One region of the Acholeplasma laidlawii PG-8A genome, then DNA from elsewhere that is predicted to be linked to it. Evidence: a T-box and tRNA genes for the amino acid it is inferred to sense, from the RefSeq annotation. Region 1 holds a T-box; the other holds one or more tRNA genes.
The links. The T-box of region 1 lies ahead of serS (serine--tRNA ligase). A T-box ahead of a tRNA ligase gene usually reads a tRNA of that ligase, here a tRNA-Ser.
Positions count from the first base shown of each region.

Region 2: it encodes a tRNA-Ser, which carries the amino acid that the T-box ahead of serS (serine--tRNA ligase) is inferred to sense. The anticodon was not compared.

Region 1 is NC_010163.1:10,782-15,105, reverse strand. Features, by position in the region: gene ACL_RS00055 (response regulator transcription factor) at 1-447, opposite strand, end outside; gene serS (serine--tRNA ligase) at 648-1,919, opposite strand; T-box leader at 1,964-2,165, opposite strand; gene ACL_RS00045 (ABC transporter ATP-binding protein/permease) at 2,182-4,324, opposite strand, start outside.
Region 2 is NC_010163.1:457,975-462,298, reverse strand. Features, by position in the region: gene rlmD (23S rRNA (uracil(1939)-C(5))-methyltransferase RlmD) at 1-416, opposite strand, end outside; gene ACL_RS02200 (DUF5071 domain-containing protein) at 747-1,169, opposite strand; gene ACL_RS02195 (Fic family protein) at 1,189-1,920, opposite strand; tRNA gene ACL_RS02190 (tRNA-Ser) at 2,422-2,510, opposite strand; gene ptsP (phosphoenolpyruvate--protein phosphotransferase) at 2,522-4,234, opposite strand; gene ACL_RS02180 (ATP-binding protein) at 4,240-4,324, opposite strand, start outside.

The DNA.
Region 1 (4,324 bases):
CAGTTCAATTAGTTTATCACCTTGTCTAATTTCTCTAGAGTCTAATTGAATAGAATAGTCACTATAAGTCATATGACCTGGTCTTGAATTCTTACGTTTTAAAACAGCTTTGACTCTAAGCATTAATTCTTTAGGTGAATATGGTTTAGCAATATAATCATCAGATCCTAATTCAAGACCTTTGATTTTATCTAAAGCTTGATCTCTAGCTGAAGTAAATATAACAGCAGCTTCTGGATTTGCTTTTGAAATTGCCTTAATTAAATCAAAACCGTCAATTTCACCAGTCAACATAATATCTAAAATCCATAAATCAACTGGATCACCAACGTGTTCCATGGCTGTTTCACCATCATAGAAAACTGTAACATCATAATTTTCTCTCGTTAAGTATTTACGGATAATTTCTGAAATATTAACTTCGTCTTCAACAAAATATATTTTCATTAATTGTATTCCCCCTTGGATTAATTAATTTCTTAATATAATTTTATCACATAATTTGAAACTTAGTATTTATAAAGGAAAAGCCACCTTTTTAAAGGTGGCGTTTCGAGAGAGAAAAATGAAGTACCTCTAGTATATAGTCTGTACCTTTATTTCTCAATCTTTATGAAAAACTATGTTATTTATTGTAATGAATAACATTATTTAATAACTTCTACACCCATATATGGTTTTAAGACTTCTGGTATTGTAATTGATCCATCTTGATTTTGATAGTTCTCTAGTACTGCAATCATTGTTCTACCAACAGCTAAACCAGAACCGTTTAATGTATGCACATATTCTGTTTTAGCATCTTTTGAACGTTTAAAGCGAATGTTGGCTCTTCTTGCTTGAAAGTCTCTAGCATTTGAAATAGATCCAATTTCACGGTACATATTTTGACCTGGTAACCATACTTCAATATCGTATGTCTTACTCATACCAAAGCCCATGTCTCCTGTTGATAAGACAACTACTCGATAAGGAATATTTAATAGTTGTAGTATTCTTTCTGAGTTTGCTAACATATCTTGATGAGCTTGTTCAGAATCTTCAGGTCGTGCAAATTTAATTAATTCAACTTTATTGAATTGATGTTGTCTTAAAATACCCTTAGTATCTCGTCCAGCAGAACCTGCCTCTGATCTAAATGCTGTTGTATAAGCTACATACTGAATTGGTAATGCATCATTATCAATGATTTCATCTCTAAATAGGTTAATAGTTGGTACTTCTGCTGTTGGATTTAAATACCAATCAAATCCTTCTAATTTAAAAGCATCTTCTTTAAACTTAGGAAATTGTCCTGTTGCATACATAGATTTATCATTTACAATAAACGGTGGAATGATTTCGGTATAACCATGTGTATACGCATGTGTATCTATCATAAAGTTTATAAGCGCTCTTTCCAGTCTAGCACCTAGCCCTTTATCTACTACAAAACGTGGACCAGTGATTTTAGTTGCACGTTCAAAGTCTAATATATTTAGTGCTTCACCTAATTGAGTATGATCTTTTACTTCAAAATCAAAATGTCTAATAGTACCCCATTTTTTAATTTCAATATTTGCAGATTCATCTTTACCAACCGGTACATCGTCAGCAGGAATATTTGGTAAAACGATGAGTTCTTTATTAATTTTTTCATCAATCTCACCAAGTTTTAACTCAAGTGCTGGTATGTCACTTTTAATGGACTCTACTTTTAATAACACGTGAGAAGCATCTTGTTTTTGTCTTTTAAGTTCCCCAATTTCTTTGGAGTATTCGTTTCTTTTTGCTTTTAAGTCTTCAACTTCTTTAATTACAGATTTACGCTCTTCTTGTAAATCTATTAATTGTCTTAAGTGGCTAAAATCACCACCTCTAGTATTTAACTTCAAGATGACTTCATCTATATTTTCAGTTATATATTTTAAATCTAACATTTTTCCTTCTCCTTATAAAATAAACGTCCTTAGACTAAAAATAGTCTAAGGACGATCCATTGATTATCGCGGTGCCACCTTAATTCTATTGTATATAAACAATAGCGCTCATACATTCTTAACGTGAATAACTCGGATGTTTTTAGCATCACTCCAGAGTGGAACTTCTAACTATATGATCTGTTTTCACCTACCACAGACTCTCTACCACATAAACGTTAAAATTAGCTCTTTCATCGTATTATATATATTATACTCTATTTTACTCACTACGTAAAGCGGCTACGGGATCTTTGTTGGATGCAATTTTTGCTGGTATTAATCCTGCAACAAATGTAAGTAACACAGAAATTCCAATAAGCAATAGTGCATGTAGGTAGAATAGCTGAGCAATTTGATCATTTCCTGTTGGTTCAGCTAAGAAAATATTGACAATAGGTACAAGTAAATATGTAATAATAACTCCTAAAGAACCTGCAAATAAACCTATTAATATAGCTTCTGCATTAAATACACGTGAAATATCTTTTTTTCTAGCTCCAATAGAACGAAGAACACCAATTTCTTTAGTTCGTTCTAACACTGAGGTATAAGTAATAATACCAATCATCACACTTGATACAAAAAGTGATATTGCAGCAAACGCGATTAGTACAGCACTAATTGAATCCATCACTGTTTTAATCATACCTACAGCGGATGCAACAGTGTCCACATAATTTACTTGAGCCTCTTCATCTTTACCAATGTTATAAGCATCTAATATATTTAAAATTGCCTCTTTATCATCAAAACTATTTGGATAAACCAAGATACCGCTTGGAATATCATAACCACCCAAGGTATACAACACATCTTCTTTGGTATTATTTAAGCTGATGGTTACACCGTTGACAACAGATGTTTCACTTGCACGTTGTGCAACTACAACATCTGATTGGGTATTGAGTTCAATAATTCTTTCGGCAACTTTAGGTGTATAATAAATCCCTTCACCTACTGAGACAAAATCTGTATTCACCTTAATAATACCTGAAATTGTAACAGTGATGACGTTTTGGTTAGATTCATCATTATATAATGATAACAAGTCTGCTGTATCTACATTTGTATTTTTCGCTGTGAAGATACCGTCATTTTCTTTATACATTGCATTATTTGTAAATATTTTAAATGTTTGACCAACTAAATTTTCAAAAGGAATAATTGTATTTTGACTTAACCCTAAGAAAGTCATGATGTTATTAGGTAATCTATGTCCTTCATCTACAACAATAACCGCCTCATACTTTAAAGGGTTATAATAACTACCTGATACAATATCAAAATATTCCGTAACAAAATCATATGAGAAGGCACTTTGATTAATATAATCCGTACCTACAAATGAAAATGGAGGTTGGGGATTTGATGTTGGATTCGCATTAAGCTTATTGCCATCTAAATAGTAGTATTGTGTCTTATAGTCATATTGATAAACAATTGTACCATGTGCACTTAACTCGCTATTTTCTATGTAATCAATATAATCTTGTGTAATATCATTAGTTGCAAAAGCAAAACTAATTTCTGGTTCATAACCAATGATGCCGCCTTCAACCGGTTCTGGTTCCACACGGTCACGGTTAGCGTTAATAATTGCACTAAAGTCGGTATAAGAACGACTCACCTCAAGTGGTAGTCCAGCAAATGTACCGCGCTCCATATCATTTAAGTACTCTGTAAATCCATATTGTAAGGACATTACAAGTGCTACCCCAATAATACCGATAGATCCTGCAAGTGCTGTAATAAGTGTTCTTGTCTTTTTAGTCAGCATATTTTTAAAGGATAGTCTTAATGCAGTAAAGTAACTCATACTTGACTTACTTGTTTCGTTTTTTAATGCTTTATTATCTTTCTTATCATATGGATTGGTGTCCCCTATGACTTCACCATCTTTTAATCTTACAATTCTATTTGAAAATCTCTTTGCTAAATCAGCATTATGGGTTACCATTATGATGAGTTTATCTTTAGATATTTCTTTTAGTAGATTCATAATGTCTTCAGATGTTTCACTATCTAATGCACCAGTTGGTTCATCCGCTAGAATAATTGTTGGGTTATTAACAAGTGCTCTTGCGATAGAAACACGCTGTTGTTGACCACCAGATAATTGATTAGGCTTCTTATTGACATGATCTTTTAATCCAACTCTAGTTAAAACATCAAGTGCTCTTTTTCTTCTAACTTCTCTTGAAACACCAGATAATGTTTGAGCTAACTCAACATTAGATAACACATCTAAATGCGCAATTAAATTATAGTTTTGGAATACAAAACCAACTCTATGGTTTCTGTATGCATCCCAGTCTTTATCTTTATAATTTTTAGTAGATACATTATCAATGATAATATCTCCA
Region 2 (4,324 bases), 450 kb from region 1:
GAGTTTTCTTCATAGGTACCAATCTTTAATGAACCACCAATATGTTTCACATGTAAAGTGATTTTATTTCTGTAGTTTAGTTTCTTACCATCTGTGATAGTATCTTCTACTTCAACATCTAAATTGGTTATTTTTTTAATCGTTTCTTTAGTAATCTTTTGTTGCCATAGGCATTCTGCTTTTAAGGATAGACCAAAAAACGGTGCATAGTCAAAAGAGTTTTCAGATACACGTTGTTTATTTTTTTGAATAAGTTCTACAAGTTTTGCTTGTTGGAAATTCTTTTTTGATTTTGTGATTTCTATGATGCCTACTTCATCATCAAACATACCTTTTATAAAGGTTACTTTATCATCTATTCTTGTTACACCTTGACCTTGGTAATCAAGATCATTTGTTTTTACTTTTAATCTCATTATTTTAGCTATAGAAGTTATTAAATATACTTCCACCATTTCTTATTTCAAATAATTATCACACATCATATTTTAGCATATTGAGACCATATTAGTTAAATATCAAGTTTGTATTCATGATAAATAAAATTATAAATAGTATCAGTTTTGATAAAAAAGCCTGATACTAAGTTATCAGGCTATCTAATTTTAGGTGTGTTATAATGATTAAACCTTAAAAGGTTTGTGTCGAAATGCTATTTTATTCTTTTATGTTAATACTTGACAAATATAAAATAATAAACATCCAAATCATAAATAATTATTCAATAATACGATGTTATTAACATTCTATAGAGTCAGAAGACTTTTATTAAGCAGGGTTAACCATTCAATCCACTGATCATCATTTTCTATTTGTGCTTTATAAATCGTATCATTCAAATATTTTTTTATTAATAAATATGGGATTTTCTTTAGCCTTTCGAAAACTTCGACTGCACCCGGCCAATTCAAATCTTGTAACCAAACTAGAAGATCGGGTAATAAGTTAATTATTTCACTATCGGACTTATTACTTAGTACAATAGCACAACCTAAAGCAATATCTTTCCACCAAATTCCTTGATTCTCATAAAATTCATTTTGTAATGGTGCAATTAGCATTTTAAAATTATAATCTTTCCTACTTGATAATACCTTAATCGCTATAGTTTGTTTTTCTTTATTATTCCAATTTAACTCTGACAATAGTTTTAAAATATCACCAGTCATTGTATAACCCCCTTCCTTATTAACCTATCAAATATAAGTATAAATTCTCTGACTCATTAACCAAGTCAACAATAATTTTAATAAAATCTGTATAATTATTTGTTGTATGCGCTTTATCTAGTGTATCATAATAATCCGCTCTATTCTCTGTTTTGATTACGACGGGTGGATAGCCACTTTGAATGAGTTCAAAATTTAATAAAAGTCTTGCTGTTCTACCATTCCCATCGATAAATGGGTGTATTTTTACGAACTCTCCATGTAAGTAACAAGCCCTTACTACAGGGTGTAAATCTTTCCAACTTTGATATTTTTCAATCATTTTCTGCATTTCATATGGAACATTTAAGTATACTGATGGCACATGCTTAGCACCACTGATAAACACATTTTCTTGTCTATATTTACCAGCATTAGTAGAATCAATCTCTTTCAAAATTAAATAATGAACAGCTTTAATATCATATTCTGAAAGTTTAACGTTTTTACTGACTAGGTCTTCAATGTATTCAATTGCTTCTTTATGATTAATTATCTCTAAATGATCTTTTAATGGTTTTCCTTTAATTGTTATGCCGTTTTCTAAGACTACTTTTGTTTCTGATAAAGTAAGTGTATTACCTTCAATTGCATTAGAATTATAAGTCCATTCAATAATTAATTTATCTCTTAATTGTCTAGTCATGTTTTGAGAGAATGGTCGATGGGAATCAATTGTATCCTTTTTTTCATCAATAATACTAAAATCTATTGAATCAAAGAACAAGTCATTAACTTGTCGATATCTTTTATCAATAGGCTTTTGAGCATCTTCTGGGATTAACCAAGTTTTACCAACTTTTTTCACACCATGTATTCTACCTTCTGTGCAAAGTACTCTAATTCTTCTTTCTTTAATATTCCATTTAGTAGCAAAATAAGATATGTTTTTGTATTCCATTACTTCACCTTCCTATTATGCCGTTATCGGCACAATATCAGTATATCATAGTTTATTCGCTAAGTCAACATTATGCCGTTATCGGCACAATATAGCTATTCAAATTTAGTTTAATCAATCGTTTTTTGTGTTATGCTTTCGTGTTTTATATTGACCATTTGTGTTTTTATACTAACATTTTTGATAGCGCGTTTAAACTCACAAAGCGAAACCTATAATAGAACGGTATTATTATAAAGAAAAAAGGGATATTCTCCCTATTTTCGTATACTGTAAGGTCGATACTATTGTATCAACACTATTGTTAAATTATGGCGGAACAAGAGGGATTTGAACCCTCGCGGCTATTACACCCTACACGCTTTCCAAGCGTGCCTCTTCAGCCTCTTGAGTATTGTTCCGTGTGAAGGACTTAATATTTAAGTCCTTTAATATATGTATTTATAAGTGCTTCAACTTCGTAAGGGTGATCTAGTAATAATGCTTTTTCGGCAATTTCTTCTAGTGCCTTATAAGTTGTTTTAGAAATCAAGTATTTGTTTTCTAAAATTAAGTTTGCATGCATGCTTAAATGTTTGATACCTAAGCCAATAAGTAGTAAACTTTGAGCTTTATGGCCAGCCATTTCACCGCACACGCTAACTATTATACCATGCTTATTAGTCTTGTCAATCATAGATTTGATGGTGGACAAAAGAATTGGATTATATGGTTGATAAAGATATGCTACACGTTCATTCATTCTATCTGCTGCAAACATGTATTGAATCAGGTCATTGGTTCCAATACTGATGAAATCAATATGTGGTAAAAACTTTTCTATACCAAGTGCAGCGGATGGTACTTCAACCATCATACCAATCTTTGGATAATTTACTTCATGTCCTTCAATCTTTAATGCTTGATAAGTTTCATCTAGTATCTTCTTCGCATCCATGAGTTCTTTTAAAGTTGAAATCATTGGAAACATGACTTTAATATTTTGATGTGTATTAGCACGTAAGATAGCACGAAGCTGAGTTTTAAATAATGATGGATAACTTAGGCTATATCTGATTGCTCTATTACCTAAAAATGGGTTTAATTCTTTACGCATATTGAGGTAACTTAAGTTTTTATCGCCACCAATATCAAGCGTTCTAATAGTGACTTCATTAGTTTCAAATGATGTTGCTACCTTTTCATAGAAGATAAATAGTTCATCTTCGGTTGGAAAATCATCAGATTCTAAATACTGGTTTTCTGTACGTAATAAACCAATACCTGAAGCATTAGCATCTAGTGCTTCTTGAATGTCTAAATCAACACCAATGTTTGCAGCTAAATGGACTTCATGATTGTCTATGGTTGCTGTTTTAAGGTCTTTTATTGTTTCATACGTTGATTGTAATTTAAGTGCTTCTTGCTGTTTAGTTTGGTATGTTTTGATGGTATCTTCACTAGGTTCTAATAAAATATCCCCTGTGTGTCCATCAATGATTGCAAGTGTGTCGTGATGTATTTTACTTACATCAACACCCGTAATTGCAGGAATACCTAAATTACGTGCAAGAATTGCTGAGTGACTTGTTTTAGATCCTTTTTCAATGACAATACCTTTAATAAAAGTTGTGTCTAAATTGATTGTTTCTGAAGGGACTAAGTCTGTTGCTACAAGTATCACATCTTCATTAAACACATAAAGACTATGCGTTTTTCCACTTAAAATATGTAATACTCTATTTGAAATATCTTCTAAATCAGAGATACGTTCCTTAATGTATGGATTATCACTTAACTCAAACATATCTATCATTTCACTCATAGTTTGCTTAAATGCGTAGGCAGCATCTAGATTAAAGTCATTTATTTTAACATGCGCATTTTTTATCATTTCAGGGTCATTAATCATCATTTGTTGCGCACTAAAGATTTGGGCATGTTCAACCCCAATTCTTTCTTCAGCTTGCTTGGTTAGATTTTCAAGTTCCTTATCTGCTTTATAAAGTGCATCCCCTAAGCGCTTGATTTCAAATGCTTTGTCGGTTGCATACTTATTCATTGCAAACATGTTATTTAGTTTGAATTGATGTACCTTAGCAATTGCTATACCACTGGATACACCATTACCTTTAAGTTTTGTCATTAGGGTTAAATAACCTCTCTTTTGAATGCCTCTACAATTGCAAAATCGTTATCTTTAACTATCGCTAGTGATGTTGTCACATAGTTTACA